Regions from separate parts of the Bradyrhizobium sp. Kon56 genome, predicted to be linked through region 2. Evidence: predicted binding sites of a transcription regulator. Region 2 holds the regulator's gene; each other region holds the start of a gene.
What was found. Region 2 encodes PhoB, which activates phosphate uptake and scavenging genes when phosphate is short. Its sites were predicted from a motif close to TGTCATNNANCTGTCAT; they were not measured.

Region 1 (4,887 bases), on a different contig from region 2:
CCGACGTCCCTCGCAATAATCGGTGTCGGAGCAGACGAACATGCGCCCGCCCTTGTCGTCGGTCACGATCTCGTCGAGGTAGGAATTCTCAGCGGCGCACAACGCGCACGGCGCGTTGAAGCGGTACGGCTCGAAGGGATGGTCCTCGAAGTCGAGCGACACAACTTGCGTATAGGGCGGGATCGCATAGATGCGCTTCTCGCGGCCGGCGCCGAACAGTTGCAGCGCCGGGCAATTGTCCATCTTGGGATTGTCGAATTTGGGCGTCGGCGACGGGTCCATCACGTAGCGCGCATTGACCTTCACCGGATAGGCGTAAGCCGTCGCGATGTGGCCGAAGCGGGCGATGTCCTCGTAGAGCTTCACATGCATCAGGCCGTATTCGGCGAGCGCGTGCATGCGCCGCGTCTCCGTCTCGCGCGGCTCGAGGAAGCGCAGCGGCTCCGGGATCGGCACCTGGTAGACCAGCACCTGATTTGCGTGTAGCGACGTCTCCGGAATGCGGTGGCGGGTCTGGATCACGGTCGCATCGATCGTCGCCGTCGTCGTGGCGACGCCGGCGGTCTTGGCAAAGAACTTCCTGATCGAGATCGCATTGGTGGTGTCGTCGGAGCCCTGGTCGATCACCTTCAGCACGTCCTCGGGCCCGAGGATCGCGGCGGTGACCTGCACGCCGCCGGTGCCCCAGCCATAGGGCATCGGCATTTCACGGCTGGCGAACGGCACCTGATAGCCGGGGATCGCGATCGCCTTGAGGATCGCGCGGCGGATCATCCGCTTGGTCTGTTCGTCGAGATAAGCGAAATTGTAGGCGGGCGCGTTCATTCCGCGGCCTCCTTCATGGCATCGGGCGCATTGGCCTCAGTGAATTCCTTCCGCAGCTTGCGCAACAGGCCGAGCTCAGACTGGAAGTCGACATAATGCGGTAGCTTCAGATGCTCGACGAAGCCGGTAGCCTGGACGTTGTCCGAATGCGACATCACGAATTCTTCGTCTTGCGCGGGGGCGAGTGCCTCTTCGCCGAGCTCGCGCGCACGCAACGCGCGGTCGACCAGCGCCATCGACATCGTCTTGCGCTCGCTCTGGCCGAAGGCGAGGCCGTAACCGCGGGTGAAGCACGGCGCCTCCGTCGCGGAGCCCTTGAACTGATTGACCATCTGACACTCGGTGAGCTCGATCGAGCCGAGCGGCACGGCGAAGCCGACGTCTTCCGCGGAGAATTCAACCTCGACCTCACCGAAGCGAATCTCGCCGGCGAAGGGATGGTTGCGGCCGTAGCCGCGCTGGGTGGAATAGCCCATCGCCAGCAGAAAACCTTCGTCGCCACGCGCGAGATTTTGCAGGCGCAGGTCACGATCGGCGGGAAAATTGAGCGGCTCGCGGGTGAGATCGCCGACGCTGGCGCCGTCCTCAGCCTGAGGCGAGGATTCGATCAGCCCGTCGCGGCCGAGGATGTCGGTCACCCGCGGGGTCGGCGCAGACGATGCTTCGGCCGTCGCCGGCGCTTCCGGCACAAAGCCCTCGGCGAGCGAGGGATCGAGCAGGCGGTGGGTATAGTCGAAGGTCGGGCCGAGGATCTGGCCGCCGGGAATGTCCTTGAAGGTCGAGGACACCCGCCGCCGTACCCGCATCGCGCCGGTCTCGACCGGCTCGCTGGCGCCGAAGCGGGGCAGCGTCGCGCGGAAGGCGCGGACCAGGAAGATCGCCTCGATCAGATCGCCGCGCGCCTGCTTGATGGCGAGCGCCGCGAGCTCGCGGTCATAGAGCGAGCCTTCGCTCATGACGCGGTCCACGGCGAGGCCAAGCTGCTCCGAGATCTGGTCGAGGGAAATTTCCGGCACCCTTTGGTCGCCACGCCGCGCACTGGCGAGCAGGCGATGGGCGTTCTCGATGGCGCGTTCGCCGCCTTTGACTGCGACATACATGCTTAGCTTCCCTTGCTCACGACACGCGTGGTGCGCGGAATCGCAACCACGGCATCATCGGCGACCAGCACCACATCGATGCCGCGCGGAAACAGCGCCTCGTTAATACGAAGTCGCTCGAACACGTCGAACGGCTTGATCGACGCCTGGAGCGTGGCGACGCCGTCGATGCCGGGCCCGCGCAGCTCGAAGCTGCGTCCCGAATCGAGACTCTCGACCTGCAGGATCAACGTGGTCGACCGATCCGGATATTCGCTGGTGCCGAGCGCGAAGCGCTCCAGCGAAGGCAGCGCCCCGCCGTCGCTGATCAGCGCGAAGCTGGCGATGGAAGAATCCTGCACCACCGGCGCACCAGTATGGAATTTCAGCCATTTCACGACGTCGGAAGTCTCATGCATGCGCGCATCGAGCCAGAGCGGCGTGTCGTGATCGAACAGCGTCAGCGCGATCGCGGCCGTCCCGCGCATCATCACACGAGGCGCTCCTGATGTCGGCACGATGCGCTGCACCGATCCCGGCCGCGCCATCGCGTCCATGACCGAGCGAAAGGTCGATTGCGCCGACAAGACCTTATCGGCGAACCCCGGGGGCAGTTCCGCAATCGTGGTCATGATCTCACCCCTCACCGCGCACCATGGTGTAGAAATCAACCTTCGTCGCGGCGGTCTGGGCCGCCACCTGCTTGCGCCTGACCATCAGCTGCTCACGCAACGGCGCGATAATGTCCCGCTCCACCGCGGCGCCGAAATCGCTGGACTGCACCAGGGCATCGCACAGCGCGATCAGCCGCGCCTTCTCGCCGTCGCGGCCGAGCGTGTAGCCGAAACCGACCTCGCCGCTCGCAAGCCGCACCGCGGCGCGCGACACCGTGGCTTCACCGAGGTTGAACGGCGCACCGTCACCGCCGACCCGGCCGCGCAGCATGACGAGGCCGTTTTCCGGCGCGCGCAGATCCTGATGCGCCGGCAAAACGAGAGCGTCGAGGCGAGCGGCGATCTCGCCCGCCTCCGCGTGCGCCAGCACGGCCATTGCGGCCTTGCGCTGGGCTTGCTGATTATTGTGCTGGGTCACCGCATCCACCGACTTCTCTGCAGAACTTGCCGAATCCAAGTTGTCTATGATACTAGACAACTTGATACGGGAGCGCCATGACTGTTTCGTGACAAAGGCGTGATTTCTGGAGTAGCTTCCCGGCCACATGAGCATGCAGGACACAGCCTCCTCCGGCGTCGCGTTGTGGCGTCTCGTTGCCGACGGCATCGAGCGCGGCATCGCCGACGGCCGCTTTGCGGCGGGCGACAAGCTGCCGGGCGAGGTGGAGATCGCCGAAACCTATCGCGTCAACCGCCACACCGTGCGACGCGCGCTGGCCGCGCTTGCCGAGCGCGGCATCGTGCGGGCAGAACGCGGCAGCGGAACCTATGTCGAGGCGCAGAAGCTCGCTTATCCACTGCGCTCGCGGACCCGTTTCTCCGAGATCGTCGGCGCGGACGGCCGCGAACCGCATGGCCGGCTGATCGAGGCGTCCGCTGACGTTGCGACCCGCGAACTCGCGCGGGAGCTTGGCCTCAAGACCGGCGCACCGCTGGTCCGGATCGAGGCGATGCGCCTCGCCGACCGCACGCCGATCTGTGTCTCCACGACGTGGCTGTCGGCGCAGCTATTCCCGGCTGCGGGCGACGTCTTTGCCGCGACCCGCTCGATGACGAAATTGCTCGAGCATTACGGCGTCCGGGACTATCGCCGCGGCGCGACCCGGATCACCGCCGGTATCGTCGACGCAACCGACGCCGCACGGCTCGATCTGGCGCTGGGACGGCCGATCCTGGTGGTCGACGCCACCGATCACGATCTCGACGGCAAGCCGCTGGTGACCAAGCATTCGCGCTTTGCCGCGGAGCGGGTGGAATTTCTGGTGGAGAACGGGTGAACTGGCTGCCCTCTGCCCCTCTCCCCTTGCGGGAGAGGTGGCTCGCCGCGCTAGCGGCGAGACGGGTGAGGGGTTGCCTCCGCGCACTGATCTGAATTGAGGATGCAGACCCCTCATCCGGCGCTTCGCGCCACCTTCTCCCACAAGGGGAGAAGGAAGAAGGTTACGCCACCGCCCGCCGCCCGATAATCGCAAAACGCAATTTGCCCGAAACGAAATCGATCGCAGCGACTGCGACCAGGATCATCAGGATCAGGAACGACACCTTCTGCCATTCCAGCACGCGGATCTGCTCGGCGAGCTGGAGGCCGATGCCGCCGGCGCCGACGATGCCGATGATGGTGGCCGAGCGCGTGTTCGACTCGATGAAATAGAGCACCTGCCCCGCAATCACGGGCAAAACCTGCGGCAGCAGGCCGAAGCGAATCTCGTGCAGCGCGCTGCCGCCGGAGGCGCGGATGCCCTCGACCTGCTTCTGGTCGGCGCCCTCGATCGCCTCCGAGAACAGTTTTCCGAAGGCGCCGAAATCCGACACGGCGATGGCGAGCACGCCGGGAAACGGGCCGAGCCCGACCACGTTGATCCACACCAGCGCCCAGATCAACGTGTCGACGCCGCGAATCAAATCCAGGAAACGTCGGACCGGAAAGCGCAGCAGCTTTGATGGCACGACATTACGCGCCGCAAGAAGACTGACCGGCAGTGCGAACAGCGCGGCGAGCGTTGTGCCGAGCAGCGCGATCGACAGCGTCTCGCCCAGCGCCTTCAGATAGACCGGCAGCGACGAGCCGGGATCCGGCGGGATCATCATCAGGCTGATCCAGCCGAGCTGGTTGAGGCCCGCGACGAACCGCGACGGCGAGAAGTCGAGATCGACGAGGCCGTAAATCAGGATCGCGAGCGCCGCGACGCTCATCGCCGGCATGGCGAGCCGCGCCGAGGCCGGCCGGTCGAACACGTCAGGATAGCGCGCGCGAAGCGCCGCAGTGTCGGTCTCCTGCGGTCCCGTCACGTCCGCGCCTCCTTGCCGAA
Region 2 (4,887 bases):
TTCATCAACGACATCCTGCTCTCGGCGCCCTCGATCATCATCGGCCTGTTCATCTACGGCGCCGTGGTGGTGCCGATGCGCGGCTTCTCGGCGATCGCAGGCTCGCTCGCCCTCGCGGTCATCGTGATCCCGGTGGTGCTGCGCACGACCGAGGACATGCTGCTGCTGGTGCCGAACGCGTTGCGCGAGGCGGCCTCGGCGCTCGGCCTGCCGCGTTCGCTGGTGATCAAGCGGATCGCTTATCGGGCTGCCCGATCGGGTCTCATCACCGGCGTGCTGCTCGCGACCGCTCGCGTCGCCGGTGAAACCGCGCCGCTGCTGTTCACCGCGCTATCGAACCAGTTCTTCAGCCTCGGCCTGAACAAGACGATGGCGAACCTGCCTGTGACCATCAACAACTTCGTGCAGAGCCCCTATGCCTATTGGAAGCAGTTGGCCTGGAGCGGGGCGCTGCTCATCACCCTGACCGTTCTTGCCCTTAATATTTTCGCGCGCATCCTTGGCGCCGAGAGGACCGCAAAATGAGTGATCTTTCCGTGTCGATGAGCGCGTCCGGTGGACTGCCGCACGCGGCGGTGCTGCCCGAGGCGCCCCCGAAGGTGACCGTGCGTAACCTGAACTTCTATTACGGCGAGCACCATGCGCTGAAGAACATCAACCTGACGCTCGGCGCCAACCGCGTTACGGCGTTCATCGGACCGTCGGGCTGCGGCAAGTCGACCCTGCTGCGCATCTTCAACCGGATGTACGACCTCTATCCCGGCCAGCGCGCCACCGGTCAGCTGATGCTCGATCAGACCAACATCCTCGACCCCAGGCTGGACCTCAATTTGCTGCGCGCCCGCGTCGGCATGGTGTTCCAGAAGCCGACGCCGTTCCCGATGACGATCTACGAGAACATCGCGTTCGGCATCCGTCTCTATGAGAAGATCTCGAAGTCCGAGATGGACGGCCGCGTCGAGAAGGCGCTGCGCGGCGGCGCGCTGTGGAACGAGGTCAAGGACAAGCTCAACGCCTCCGGCCTGTCGCTCTCCGGCGGCCAGCAGCAGCGCCTCTGCATCGCCCGCACCGTCGCGGTGCGGCCCGAGGTGATCCTGTTCGACGAACCCTGTTCGGCGCTCGACCCGATCTCGACCGCCAAGGTCGAGGAGCTGATCCAGGAGCTGTCCGAGGATTACACGATCGCTATCGTCACCCACAACATGCAACAGGCGGCGCGCGTCTCCGACAAGACCGCCTTCATGTATCTCGGCGAGCTGATAGAGTTCGACGACACCAGCAAGATCTTCACGTCGCCGTCAGATCGGCGCACGCAGGATTACATCACCGGCCGGTTCGGCTAGGAGACGCGACATGGGTTCTGAACATACCGCAAAGGCTTTCGACACCGACCTCCAGGAACTCACTCGCCTGGTCGCCGAGATGGGCGGCATCGCCGAGCGCATGATCGTCGAGTCCGTCGACGCGCTGATCCGCCGCGACGTCCCGCTCGGCCAGCGCGTCGTCGCCATCGACACCGAGCTCGACGCGCTGCAGAAGCGCATCGAGGAGCGTGCGGTGCTCACCATCGCCCGCCGCCAGCCGATGGCGGTCGATCTGCGCGAGATCGTCGGCGCCATGCGCGTCGCGACCGATCTCGAGCGCATCGGCGACCTCGCCAAGAACATGGGCAAGCGCGTCGCGGCGCTGGAGACGGACTTCCATCCGCTCAAGCTGTTCCGCGGCCTCGAGCACATGACCGACCTCGTGCAGCAGCAGGTCAAGTCGGTGCTGGACGCCTATGCCGCGCATGATCTGCCGGCGGCGATGGCGGTCTGGAAGGGCGACGAGGAGGTCGACGCCATCTGCACCTCGCTGTTCCGCGAGCTCCTCACCTACATGATGGAGGATCCGCGCAACATCTCGTTCTGCATCCATCTGATGTTCTGCGCCAAGAACATCGAGCGGATCGGCGACCACGCCACCAACATCGCCGAGACCGTGTTCTACATGATCGAGGGCCAGGCCATCACCGACAAGCGGCCGAAGGGCGACATGACGACCTTCGCCAACACGGTACCGAACACCTGAAGACTTAGGGAGCGACGACCCGATGGGCGCACGCATTATGGTGGTTGAGGACGAGGAAGCCCTGACCGAGCTTCTCCGCTACAACCTCGAAGGCGACGGCTATGACGTCGAGACGGTGATGCGCGGCGACGACGCCGACACCCGCCTCAAGGAGCACATCCCCGATCTGATCGTGCTCGACTGGATGCTGCCGGGCCTGTCAGGCATCGAATTGTGCCGGCGGCTTCGCACCCGTCCCGAGACCAAGCAGCTCCCGATCATCATGCTCACCGCGCGCGGCGAGGAGAGCGAGCGGGTGCGGGGTCTTGCGACCGGCGCCGACGATTACATCGTCAAGCCGTTCTCGGTGCCGGAGCTGCTGGCGCGCGTGAAAGGCCTGCTGCGGCGCGCAAGCCCGGAGCGGCTCGCGACGGTGCTTGCTTTTGGCGACATCGAGCTCGACCGCGACAAGCGCCGCGTGGCGCGCTCGGGCCGGCCGATCGATCTCGGTCCGACCGAATATCGCCTGCTGGAGTTCTTCCTGGAGCATCCGGGGCGCGTGTTCTCGCGCGAGCAACTGCTCGACAGCGTCTGGGGTCGCGACATCTATATCGACGAGCGCACCGTCGACGTGCATATCGGCCGCCTGCGCAAGCTGCTCAATCTCGGCCGCGAGCAGGACCCGATCCGCACCGTCCGCGGCGCCGGCTACGCGCTGGATGATCGGTTTGCCAAGGCGGAGCAGGTGTAGGGTTGCAGGCTTGTTTGTTGGCGAGTTGTCCCTGCATTCTCAGCCGTCGTCCCGGACAAGCGAGCGAAGCGAGCGCTGATCCGGGCCCATAACCACCGAACGTGGTTTGGCGAAGACTCGGAGTGACCCCTTCCGCACGATTATTGCGTGCTCGGAGTATGGGTCCCGGCCCCCCGTGCGCAATTGCGCACTAGGCCGGGACGACGCTGAAATTGTTGAATCGTCTTCGCGCGACGACTTGCCGTGATTACCGCGGACCCGGCTTCACCGGTGCGCGGCGCCGATCCGACGCCGGCTGGTACGCAACGCGCGAGTGCTGGGCGCAATAGGGCAGTCCGGACAGCGCCCTTCCACCGCAGAAGAAGAAGTCCGGGCTCGAGGGATCGCCGACCGGCCAGTGGCAGGTCGCCTCGTTCAATTCCAGCAGCGACAGCCGCTGGCTCATCGGCACCACGTTGTCATAGGTGACCGGATCCGGCTCAGCCTCCACCTCGAAGGCCTGCGCCAGCGCGGTGTTGCCGCGCGAGATCGGGCGGCTCACCCGCATCATGTGCTGCGCGGGGCGCGCCTTGCGCGGCCGCGGCGCTGCCGATGATGGGCTCTTGGCGCGGCCCGAAAGGCCGAGCCTGTGCACTTTGCCGATCACGGCATTGCGGGTCACATTGCCGAGCTCCGCCGCGATCTGGCTGGCCGAAAGTCCGGCCTCCCAGAGCTTTTTCAGCTGCTCGACGCGATCATCGGACCAGGTCAAAACCGTCATTGCACCCTTTCCCTCGCTGCGCGCCAGCCATCCTGGGGCCTCGCAGCGAATGCCTAAGCCTTCAAAAACCCGTGCCGCCAGAATCCCTTAAGGCTCGCCGGGCGCGTCTTGAACGCCCGAACGTTTACGCCGGTACATAAGGACTTAAAGATCAGAACCACTGCACGAGATGTCGTATCTGACAATCCAAACGCTACAATATGGCGTGACTCCCGCGCAAGAGTCCGCCGACTCGCTTCCACATGTTCCGTGGCCAAATCCCGCAAAATCGGCACCGCAAGACTACGGATTCAGCGTTTCGCGAGGCTTTCCGGGCGGCATTGACACCCGTTTCACCAGGCCTAAGATAGTCGCACGTGCCGCCCTCAAGAGGCGGCACGTTTCGTTTTCCGGGCCGGTCGATGGTGCGTTGCGCAATGCACGCTCACTCCGTCCGCAACATTCAAGTGACCATCATGACTAACAGCGCAGCGCCGCATTTGCTCCCCGTTTTCGCCAGGTCCGACCTTGGTTTCGAGCGTGGCGAAGGCTGCTGGCTGATCGCGACCAATGGCGAGCGCTATCTCGATTTCACCTCCGGGGTGGCGGTGAATGCGCTCGGCCATGCCCATCCGGCGCTGGTCGCGGCGTTGCAGGAGCAGGCCACCAAGCTCTGGCACATGTCGAATCTGTTCCAGAGCCCGGACGGCGAAAAGCTCGCCGCGCGCCTGTGCAATGAAAGTTTCGCGGATTTCGTGTTCTTCTGCAATTCCGGCGCCGAAGCGCTGGAATGCGTGATCAAGGTCGTGCGCCGTTATCACGCCGCAAAGGGTCATCCCGACCGCTATCGCATGATCACCTTCGAAGGCGCCTTCCATGGCCGCACGCTGGCGACGCTGGCCGCAACGGGATCGGCAAAATATCTCGAAGGTTTCGGCCCTCCGATGGAGGGCTTCGACCAGGTTGCGCATGGCGATCTCGATGCCGTGAAAAAGGCAATCGGTCCGCAGACCGCCGGCATCCTGATCGAGCCGATCCAGGGCGAGGGCGGTGTGCGTTCGGCAACGCCCGCCTTCCTGAGGGCGTTGCGCCAGCTCTGCGACGAGAAGGGTCTGTTGCTCGCCTTCGACGAGGTGCAGACCGGCATGGGCCGCACCGGCGATCTGTTCGCGTACCGCCGCCTTGGCGTCGAACCCGACGTGATGTCGCTGGCCAAGGCGCTCGGCGGCGGCTTCCCGATCGGCGCCTGCCTTGCGACCGCGGAAGCGGCGTCCGGCATGACGCCGGGCTCGCACGGCTCGACCTTCGGGGGCAATCCGCTCGCGATCGCGGCTGCGAACGCCGTGCT
Region 3 (4,887 bases), on a different contig from region 2:
GCCGGGAATACCGGGCCTGAGGCAGCAGATACCGCGCACCACGAGCTCGACCTGCACGCCGGCCTGGGAGGCCTCGTAGAGCGCGTCGATGATATCGGGGTCGACCAGCGCGTTCATTTTCATCCAGATCGCAGCAGGCCGGCCGTGCCGCGCATGCGCGGTCTCGCCCTGGATGTGCTCGATGATGCGCTTGCGCAAGGTCAGCGGAGACACCGCCATCTTTTCCAGATCGCTCGGCGCAGCGTAGCCGGTGATGAAGTTGAACACGCGCGCGGCGTCGCGGCCGATGGTCGGCTCCGAGGTGAAGTAGGAGAGGTCGGTGTAGATGCGCGCGGTCACCGGGTGGTAATTGCCGGTGCCGGTGTGGACGTAGGTCGTGAGGCTGCCGCCCTCGCGCCGCACCACCATCGAGAGTTTCGCGTGGGTCTTCAGTTCGAGGAAGCCGTAGACGACCTGCACGCCGGCGCGTTCGAGGTCGCGCGCCCAGCGGATGTTGGCCTCCTCGTCGAAGCGGGCCTTCAGCTCGATCAGCGCGGTGACGGATTTGCCGGCTTCGGCGGCTTCCACGAGCGCGCGCACGATCGGCGAGTTGCTGGAGGTGCGGTAGAGCGTCTGCTTGATGGCGACGACGTCGGGGTCGCGCGTCGCCTGCTGGAGAAACTGCACCACGACGTCGAAGGATTCGTAGGGGTGATGGACGACGAGGTCCTTCTGCCGGATCGCAGCGAAGATGTCGCCGCCTTGCTCGCGCACGCGCTCGGGATGGCGCGGCACGTAAGGGGTGAATTCGAGATCGGGCCGGTCAAGGCGGGTGAGCTGCGAGAGCTCGTTCATGGCGAGCACGCCATCGACCAGGAACACCTCGTCGTCGGCGGTCGACAGCGCGTGCTGCACGAAACTGCGCAGCTGCTCCGGCATCTTGGCGTCGATCTCGAGTCGGATCACCGAACCGCGGCGGCGGCGCTTCAGCGCGGTCTCGAACAGGCGGACGAGATCCTCGGCCTCTTCCTCGATTTCGAGTTCGGAGTCGCGGAGGACGCGGAAGGCGCCCTGGCCGTGAAGATTGTAGCCGGGGAACAGGCGGTTGATGAACAGCGCGGTGGCCTGCTCCAGCGAGATCAGCCGGACGACCTTGCCGTCAGCCGGCAGACGGATGAAGCGGTCGATCTTGCCGGGCATGCGGATCAGCGCGTTCATCTGCTTGCCGTCGGCGGCGCGCGTGAGCTGGAGCGCGATGGTGAAGCCGAGGCTCGGAATGAACGGGAAGGGGTGGGCCGGGTCGATCGCGAGCGGCGTCAGCAGCGGGAACACGTTGCTGAGGAAGTAGTCCTCGACCCAGGTTCGTTCCGCCTTGGTGACCTCCTTGCCCTCGACCAGCACGATACCCTCGTCGGCGAGCGTGCCGCGCAGGTCGCGCCAGATTGCCTGCTGGTCGGAGGCAAGCTGCGAGACGGTCCGGTTGATGAGCGCGAGCTGCTCGGACGGGGTCAGACCGTCGGGGCTGCGCTCAGCAATACCCTCGCGCACCTGGGCCTTGATGCCGGCGACGCGGACCATGAAGAACTCGTCGAGGTTATTCGCTGAAATCGACAGGAATCGCACCCTCTCCAGCATGGGGTGGCTGGGATTGACCGATTCCTCCAGGACGCGGCGGTTGAAGTGCAGCCAGGAAAGCTCGCGATTGATGAACCGCTCGGGGCTCGATGCGATCGCCGGCGGGCCTTCGGCTTCCGGGGCTTTTTCTTTAACTTCAACAGCTTGCGCAGAATCCATCAGAAGTCGGTCCATCCAGTTCGCCCCAATTTGCGACTTACGCGCAAAACCCGCGGGAGCATGTGTTAGAGCGATGACGTTTCGATGACATTGATGTTCCGCCGCCCGGCCGCGTCAACCCGCCTTGGTCAGACATCCCGGAGCAGCTCGGCCGCCAGGGCCCGGGTGACGGGGCGGCCGAGGCGCAAGGCCTCGCTGTCCAGCAGGTTCACAGCCCGTCGGGCGGCGGCGGAGGACCGCTCCAGGCGAGTGGCGAGGTAGCTGACCACGCTCTCGTCCACCGCGAGCTGGCGGTCGGCGCAGAACTTGACGATCAGGCCGCGGAAGAGCTGGTCGTCGGGCGGCAGCAGCGAGACAACGGGGACGGCGCGGAGCCGCGAGCGCAGGTCGGCGAGCTCGATCTCGAGAGACGCGGGCACCTCGCGTCCGGTGAAGAGGACGTAGGCGCCGTCCTCGCGGGCCAGATTCATCAGATGGAACAGGGCGCGCTCGTCGAATTCCCTGGCTTTGGGATCCTCGACCACCAGCGCGCCGGTGGCGAGCGCAGCCGGGACGGCCTCGGCGGTCAGCCCATTGGCCGTGGTCGAGCGGGCGCCTGAAGCCTCGGCCCAGATCGCGGCGAGATGGCTCTTGCCGCTTCCTTCCGGGCCGGCCAGCCACATGATTCGGTTCGGCCATTCCGGCCAGGCGTCGATGAGGGCAAGACCGGCGGCGTTGACGGGGCCTTCGAGGAAATTGTCCCGGCTCAGGCTCTCCGCATGCGGAAGCGAAAACGCCAACTGTCGGGGATGAACGCGGCTTGGCACGCTTGCTTTGCTCCGTGCCGGCGTGCCGGCTTCGTTTGACGAGATGCGACCTAATCGAGCGGGAGTTGGCCTTTTACGGGGCCGCTCCCAACTCACTTGGCCTCGATCGTGCTCATGTGCCGCAACCATTCGACAAGATAGAGCGACACGGAGGAGAGCGTGAAGACCGTGACGAGGCCCATCAGGATTATATCATAAGGACCGGGTTTGAAGCCGAAGGCGAGGGCGGCCAGCACCAGCGCCGCGAACGCCACTTGGGCCACAGTGTTGAGCTTGGATACCTTTGAGGGCTTCATCTCCACAGGTCGGTCGAACAGCCACGATATGATCACGGCGGCGACGATCATGATGTCGCGCGAGACCACCAGGATGACGATCCAGCGCGGAATCGCGCCCCAGATGCCGAGCGCCATGTAGATCGAGACCAGCAGCGCCTTGTCGGCGAGCGGGTCGAGCAAGGCGCCGAGCTCGCTCGTCATGTTGAAGCGCTTGGCAAGGAAGCCGTCGACCGCGTCGCTGATACCGGCGATCAGGAATACGGCGAACGCCACCTCCATTTGGCTCGACACGATGGCCCAGACGATGATCGGGACCAGCATGATGCGGCCCAAAGTAATGATGTTCGGTATACTCACACGGCGCTTCCCGGCACCCGGCCTGACCTCGAATTCGGCCCTTTGGAGGCTGAACCGGTTGATATCTCTACATAGTATACGGCGGCGCGCCATGCGAGCCATTGCGCGTCCCCGGAATTCGACGTAACCAGCCGCAAACCCACTGGAAATCGGGCATGACCGACCGCAAAAACGGCCTCACTTACGCCGATTCAGGCGTCGATATCGATGCGGGCAACCGCTTGGTCGACCTGATCAAGCCGATGGTGCGCGCCACCGCACGGCCCGGCGCCGACGCCGAAATCGGCGGATTCGGCGGCCTGTTCGATCTCAAGGCGGCCGGTTTCAAGGATCCCATCCTGGTGGCCGCGACCGATGGCGTCGGCACCAAGGTCAAGATCGCGATCGAGACCGGCCTGCATGGCGGGATCGGCATCGACCTCGTCGCCATGAGTGTCAACGACCTCGTGGTGCAGGGCGCCGAGCCGCTGTTCTTCCTCGACTATTTTGCCTGCGGGAAGCTCGATCCGGAGGCGACCGCGTCGATCGTCGCCGGTGTCGCCGAAGGCTGCCGCGAATCCGGCTGCGCCCTGATCGGTGGCGAGACGGCCGAGATGCCCGGCCTCTACAAAGACGGCGACTACGACCTCGGCGGCTTTGCCGTCGGCGCCGCGGAGCGGGGCACGCTCTTGCCGCGCAAGGACATCGCCGCCGGCGATGCCGTGATCGGGCTCGCTTCGTCGGGCGTGCACTCCAACGGTTTCTCGCTGGTGCGCAAGATCGTGGAACAATCCGGCCTCGGCTTCGGGGCGCAGGCGCCGTTTGCGCCCGTCATGACGCTGGGCGGCGCGTTGCTGACGCCGACGCGTCTCTACGTCAAATCCTGCCTGCGCGCGATCCGCGAGACCGGCGCGGTGAAGGGGCTTGCCCACATCACCGGCGGCGGCTTCACCGACAACATTCCGCGCGTGCTGCCGAAGCATCTCGGCGTCGGTATCGATCTGGCGCGCCTGCCAGTGCTGCCGGTGTTCAAATGGCTGGCCGCGCAGGCCGGCATCGCCGAGCTCGAAATGCTGCGGACCTTCAATTGTGGGATCGGCATGATCGCGATTGTCGAGCCGGACAAGGTCGAAGAGGTCGTGGAGATCTTCACTGACGCCGGTGAGACCGTGGCACAGCTCGGTAGCGTGATCCTGGCCGAGGGCGAGCACCGCGTCGTCTATAACGGCCATCTCGACCTGGCGCTGTAATGACCGGCGCTGTAATGAAACGCCGCGTCGCCATCCTGATTTCCGGCCGTGGCTCCAACATGGCTGCGCTGATCAAGGGCGCGGCCGCGCCGGATTTTCCGGCGGAGATTTCGCTCGTCATCTCGAACAAGGCCGATGCGCTGGGGCTGGAAAGGGCCAAAGCGAGCGGCGTGAAGACGCTGGTGATCGAAAGCAAGCCGTTCGGCAAGGACCGCGCCGGCTTCGAGAAGGTGCTGCAAGCAGCACTCGATCAGCACGGCATCGAGCTGATTTGCCTCGGCGGCTTCATGCGCCTGTTCACGGCCGAATTCACCAAGGCGTGGTACGGGCGGATGCTCAACATTCATCCCTCGCTGCTGCCGTCCTTCCCCGGTCTCGACCCGCACGGCCAGGCCTTGCGCGCCGGCGTCAAGCTGTCCGGCGCGACGGTGCACTTCGTGATCC
Region 4 (4,887 bases), on a different contig from region 2:
TAGCTGATGAAGTTGCCAAAGTGGGCGAACAGCGTGCGCAGATTCACTTCAGCGCCGATCGCGGCCAGACACAGTGCTGCGGCGAAGATCACGGCTCCAGACAGGATTCGGAGCCGCTTGCGCGCCACCGCCTGGCGATAGCCGGCGTTGAGCACGGCGAGCTGCTGCTCGGGGAGAATCGAAACCGCGACGGTCATCTGATCAGGAAAGGTGGTCGATCAAAGAGAAAGAGCCGGGTCCATCGACCCGGCTCCAGTGGCATCGTCCCGAAACTCAGGACGCCTTCTTCTTACGCAGCGCATCGACGAACTTGATCAGCTCGATCGTGCCATCCCAATCCTTGCTGGTCGCGGGATGAAAACCTTTCTTCTGGCCGTCCTGTAGGCGGTCGAAGGCAGCCTTGTCCTTGGCCGGCGCGTCGAAGAACGCCTTCGCGATGGCGGCCTTGGCCTCTTCCGGCAGGTCGGAATTGTAGGCATACGGACCGTTGATGATCGGCGCCGACTTGTGGATGATGCGGAAATCGTCCTTTTTCATCGCCGAGCCGTCGGCATTCTTCAGCATGCCCTTGGTCAACATCTGCGCCAATGTCGAATCGTCGTCGCTGGTCCACTGGTTGGCGGCGACGTCGACGGTGCCCTGCGCCAGTGCCAGGATCGCGTTCTCATGGCTGCCGGTGAAGACGACCTTGCTGAAATAGGTGTCGGCGTCCGCGATGCCCATCTTGTCGAGCTCGAAGCGCGGCACGTTGTTGCCGGAGGTCGAGTTCGGATCGACCAGGCCGAGGTTCTTGCCCTTGAGCTGATCGATGCTCTTGTAGGGGCTGCTCGCCTTGACGAAGAACACCGAGTAATAACCGGTGGAGCCGTCGGAGTTGATGTCGTTGGCGAAGGCGTCGGTCTTGACGCCGGTCAGGCGGGCGCGAGCGAACGAAGCCGAGCCATAGCTCGCGATGTGGATGTTGCCGGCACGCTGGCCTTCGATCACGGCAGCGTAGTCGTTGGCGATGCGCAGCGTGACTTTCACGCCCAATTCCCTGGAGAGATAGCTCATGAACGGCGCCCAGCGCTCGGTCACGCCCGAGGCGTTTTCCGCCGGAATGACCGCGAAGGTCAGCTCGGGATATTTGGCTTTCCAGTCTTCGGCGGAGGCCGAAGTCGTCAACGCGAGCGCGGCGGCGCCGGCGAGAATCAATCTGCGAGTAATCATGATAGCCTCTTCATTGGTTGAGGTCGGTTGACGCAAAATTGGTAAGTCCTGATGCGGCGCAGCTCAGGCGGCGGCCGCCGTTCCAAGCGCCGGAATGCCCTGTCGCACCGGTGCAGGCGTGCCGCCCATGACTTCGGCGGCTTCGAGATCGTAGAGCTCGCGCGCAACGTGCTCGGTCAACTCGGCCGGCGCGCCGTCGAACACCACGCGACCCTGCGCCATGCCGATCAGGCGGTCGCAATAGCTGCGCGCCAGGTCGAGCGAATGCAGATTGCAGAGCACGGTGATGCCGAAATGCTTGTTGATGCGCAAAAGCGCATCCATCACGATCTTGGTGTTGCGCGGATCGAGCGAGGCGATCGGCTCGTCGGCAAGGATGATGTCGGGCTGCTGCACCAGCGCGCGGGCGATCGCGACACGCTGCTGCTGGCCGCCGGAGAGCTGGTCGGCGCGCTGGGCTGCGAGTGGGGCGATGTCGAACTGCTCGAGCGCGGACATCGCCAGCGCCTTGTCCTGCTCGGGCCAGCTCTGCGACAGCGAGCGCCAGGCCGGCATCGTCGCGAGCCGTCCCATAAGAACGTTGGTGAGAGCATCGAGCCGGCCGACCAGATTGAACTGCTGAAAGATCATCGCCGAGCGCGCCCGCCACTGCCGCAGCTCCTTGCCGCGTAGCGCGGTGACGTCGAGACCGTCGAACAGGATGCGACCCTGCGAAGGGGTCGCGAGACGGTTGATGGTCCGCAGCAGGGTCGACTTGCCGGCGCCGGACCGTCCGATCACGCCGACGAAGCCGCCGGGAGAGACTTGAAACGAGGCGTCGTCCACCGCGGCTTTCACGCCGAAGCGACACGTCAGACCTTCAACCACCAGCATGCAGGGCTCCAGAGTAGCTGGGACCCACCGCTAACGCCGGCGCTTGACACTTGTGTGACACGGACGTTGCGATGCGGCGATCCTACACACCTCATCCCCTGTTCATCCCCTGTCATCGCGCCGTCATGACATTGTCATCAAGCCGCTCGAAGAGAAACACTCGCCCTCTCGTTCGGATACAACATGGCCGCCAAAGCTCTTTCGCTCCAGCCGACTGTCGATTCCTCGGCGAAGCTGCACGACACCAGGCTTGGGGCCTACACAGAGGTCGGCGCCCGCACGATGCTGCACGAAGTGACGATGGGCGATTACTCCTATGTCGTGAACGACGCCCAGATCACCTACACCACCATCGGAAAATTCTGCTCGATCGCGGCGATGACGCGGATCAATCCGGGCAATCACCCGATGCACCGCGCCACGCAGGCGCATTTCACCTATCGTTCGAGCGCCTATTTCGAAGGCGAGAGCGACGACACCGAGTTCTTCGACTGGCGGCGCCAGCATCACGTCCATATCGGCCATGACGTCTGGATCGGCCATGGCGCGATCGTGCTGCCGGGCCGCAACGTCGGCACCGGCGCGGTGATCGCGGCCGGCGCCATCGTCACCAAGGACGTGCCGGCCTACACCATCGTTGCCGGCAATCCGGCGCGCATCGTTCGCCGGCGGTTCTCGGAAGAGGTTGCGGGGCGGCTTGCGAGGCTCGCTTGGTGGGACTGGGATCACGACAAGTTGCGTGAAGCCCTGCCCAATTTCCGCAAGCTCGGGATTGAGGATTTCCTCACGGCATACGAAGCAGGGGCACCCTCTTCTGCCAGCAAACGAAGCGCGGTCGCGTGACAGACATATTCCTCGAGGGCGGGCGGGCCCTGATCGGCTCCGAGTTCGCCGAAACGTCGCTTCTCGTGTCCGGAACGGACATCGCAGAGATCAATGCCTCGCGCAGCCGGGCGCGGCTGGCGATCAAGGCGCGCGATCTGCTGGTCCTGCCGGGCATCGTCGATCTGCATGGCGATGCCTTCGAGCGACAGATGATGCCGCGCGCCGGGGTCGATTTCCCGATCGACGTCGCGCTCGCCGACAGCGACCGCCAGGCGATCAGCAACGGCATCACCACGGTTTTTCACGCCACGACCTGTTCGTGGGAGCCGGGCCTGCGCAGCGCCGGCAATGCGCGCAGCCTGATGGAGGCGATCGAACGGCAGCGCCCGCAATTCGCCGCCGACACCCGCTTTCACCTGCGCCACGAGACCTACAATCTCGACGCCGAAACCGAGATCAGCCAATGGCTCACTGAGGGCCGCGTCGACCTGTTCGCCTTCAACGACCACATGGACGGCACGGTTGGGGACATGGCCAAGCCGCGCAAGCGCAATCGCATGGTGGAGCGCACCGGCCTGTCGAGCGAGGAATTCGACCGGCTGGTCGGACACATAATGTCCCGCGCCGCGGATGTGCCGGCTTCCGTGTCACGGCTGGCCGCGACGGCCCGCGCCGCCGACGTGCGGATGCTCTCGCACGATGATGCGACGCCGGCGATGCGCGAAGGCTTTCGCGCCATGGGCGTGGCGATTGCGGAGTTTCCGATCAACGAGGAGACAGCGCGGGCGGCAGCAAGCCACGGTGACGCCATCGTCTACGGCGCGCCGAACGTCGTGCGCGGAGGCAGCCACACGGGCTGGACCAGGGCATCCGACATGATCGCCAAAGGGCTCTGCTCGGTTCTGGCCTCGGACTACTACTATCCCGCGCAGCTGCTCGCTGCGTTCCGGCTCGCCGCCGATGGCGTGCTGCCGCTGACCGAGGCCTGGAATCTGGTCTCCGCCGCGCCCGCGCGCGCGACCGGTCTTGCAGATCGCGGCGTGCTCGCGGAAGGCCGGCGCGCGGACATTCTGCTGGTCGACGACAGCATGCCGCTGCGGCCGCGGCTGATCGCCGTGATATCAGGCGGCAAGCTCGTGCATCTCACCGAGGCGACGCGGTTGCTTGGCATGCCAGCTACCCCGCGCCAAGCTGTCGCCGCGGCATAAACCCGCTATGCTCGGACGATGACGAGTTTCCCCCGCTACGCGATCTATTTTGCCGCAGGCAGCGACAGCGCGCTCACCCGCTTCGGCGCGGAGTTGCTCGGCTACGATGCCTATACCGGCAACGAGCTGCCGTTTCCCGCCGACGCATCGCGTCTCGCGCCGGACTGGCGTGATGTTACCGCCGATCCCCGCAAATACGGCTTTCACGCCACGCTGAAGGCGCCGATGGCGCTGGCGTCCGACAGGCGCGAGGTCGAGCTTGTTGCGGCCTGCGCGACATTCGCCGGCAGGGCACGCGCAATTCCGGTGATCCGCCCGGTCGTCGATTCCATCAGCGGCTTCATCGCCGTCATTCCCGGGGAGCCGGTCGGCGAACTCCAGCAGCTCGCCGCCGATTGCGCGCGCGACTTCGACTCCTTCCGCGCGCCGCTGAGCGCGGAAGACCGTGCGCGGCGCAAGCCGGAGAAGCTGAGCGAACGGCAGCGCCACTATCTCGACCGCTGGGGCTATCCTTACGTGATGGAGGAATTCCGTTTCCACATGACGTTGACGGGCCGGCTCGACGTGGAGCGGCGCGGGCCGATTCTGGAAATGCTGCAGGGAAGGTTTGCTGCGCTCGGCCTCAAGACGCTTGCGATCGATCGCGTCGCGCTGTTCAAACAGGACCACGCCAAGGCTCGCTTCCGCATCATCGGCGAGTGGGCTTTGACCCAGTAAGCGTCAGTGCCAGCTCGCGAGATTGAAGCCGAAGGCCACAACGCCAACCAGAATG

Region 1: the regulator PhoB is predicted to act here: its motif matches at 3,074-3,090, upstream of phnF (phosphonate metabolism transcriptional regulator PhnF).
Region 3: the regulator PhoB is predicted to act here: its motif matches at 1,847-1,863, upstream of AC0L3B_RS09905 (RNA degradosome polyphosphate kinase).
Region 4: the regulator PhoB is predicted to act here: its motif matches at 2,193-2,209, upstream of phnC (phosphonate ABC transporter ATP-binding protein).

Annotation. Positions count from the first base shown of each region.
Region 1 is NZ_JBVVOU010000010.1:16,034-20,920, forward strand. Features, by position in the region: gene AC0L3B_RS17810 (alpha-D-ribose 1-methylphosphonate 5-phosphate C-P-lyase PhnJ) at 1-825, opposite strand, end outside; gene AC0L3B_RS17815 (carbon-phosphorus lyase complex subunit) at 822-1,925, opposite strand; gene phnH (phosphonate C-P lyase system protein PhnH) at 1,928-2,536, opposite strand; gene phnG (phosphonate C-P lyase system protein PhnG) at 2,541-3,005, opposite strand; gene phnF (phosphonate metabolism transcriptional regulator PhnF) at 3,124-3,855, shown strand; gene phnE (phosphonate ABC transporter, permease protein PhnE) at 4,019-4,887, opposite strand, start outside; gene phnE (phosphonate ABC transporter, permease protein PhnE) at 4,864-4,887, opposite strand, start outside.
Region 2 is NZ_JBVVOU010000011.1:155,896-160,782, reverse strand. Features, by position in the region: gene pstA (phosphate ABC transporter permease PstA) at 1-525, shown strand, start outside; gene pstB (phosphate ABC transporter ATP-binding protein PstB) at 522-1,343, shown strand; gene phoU (phosphate signaling complex protein PhoU) at 1,354-2,070, shown strand; gene phoB (phosphate regulon transcriptional regulator PhoB) at 2,093-2,800, shown strand; gene AC0L3B_RS19705 (GcrA family cell cycle regulator) at 3,048-3,560, opposite strand; gene AC0L3B_RS19700 (acetylornithine transaminase) at 4,016-4,887, shown strand, end outside.
Region 3 is NZ_JBVVOU010000005.1:45,566-50,452, reverse strand. Features, by position in the region: gene AC0L3B_RS09905 (RNA degradosome polyphosphate kinase) at 1-1,773, opposite strand, end outside; gene AC0L3B_RS09900 (P-loop NTPase family protein) at 1,902-2,579, opposite strand; gene AC0L3B_RS09895 (CDP-alcohol phosphatidyltransferase family protein) at 2,672-3,214, opposite strand; gene purM (phosphoribosylformylglycinamidine cyclo-ligase) at 3,370-4,443, shown strand; gene purN (phosphoribosylglycinamide formyltransferase) at 4,458-4,887, shown strand, end outside.
Region 4 is NZ_JBVVOU010000010.1:21,585-26,471, forward strand. Features, by position in the region: gene phnE (phosphonate ABC transporter, permease protein PhnE) at 1-197, opposite strand, end outside; gene phnD (phosphonate ABC transporter substrate-binding protein) at 274-1,209, opposite strand; gene phnC (phosphonate ABC transporter ATP-binding protein) at 1,273-2,082, opposite strand; gene AC0L3B_RS17855 (LbetaH domain-containing protein) at 2,266-2,925, shown strand; gene AC0L3B_RS17860 (alpha-D-ribose 1-methylphosphonate 5-triphosphate diphosphatase) at 2,922-4,115, shown strand; gene AC0L3B_RS17865 (DUF1045 domain-containing protein) at 4,134-4,832, shown strand; gene AC0L3B_RS17870 (hypothetical protein) at 4,836-4,887, opposite strand, start outside.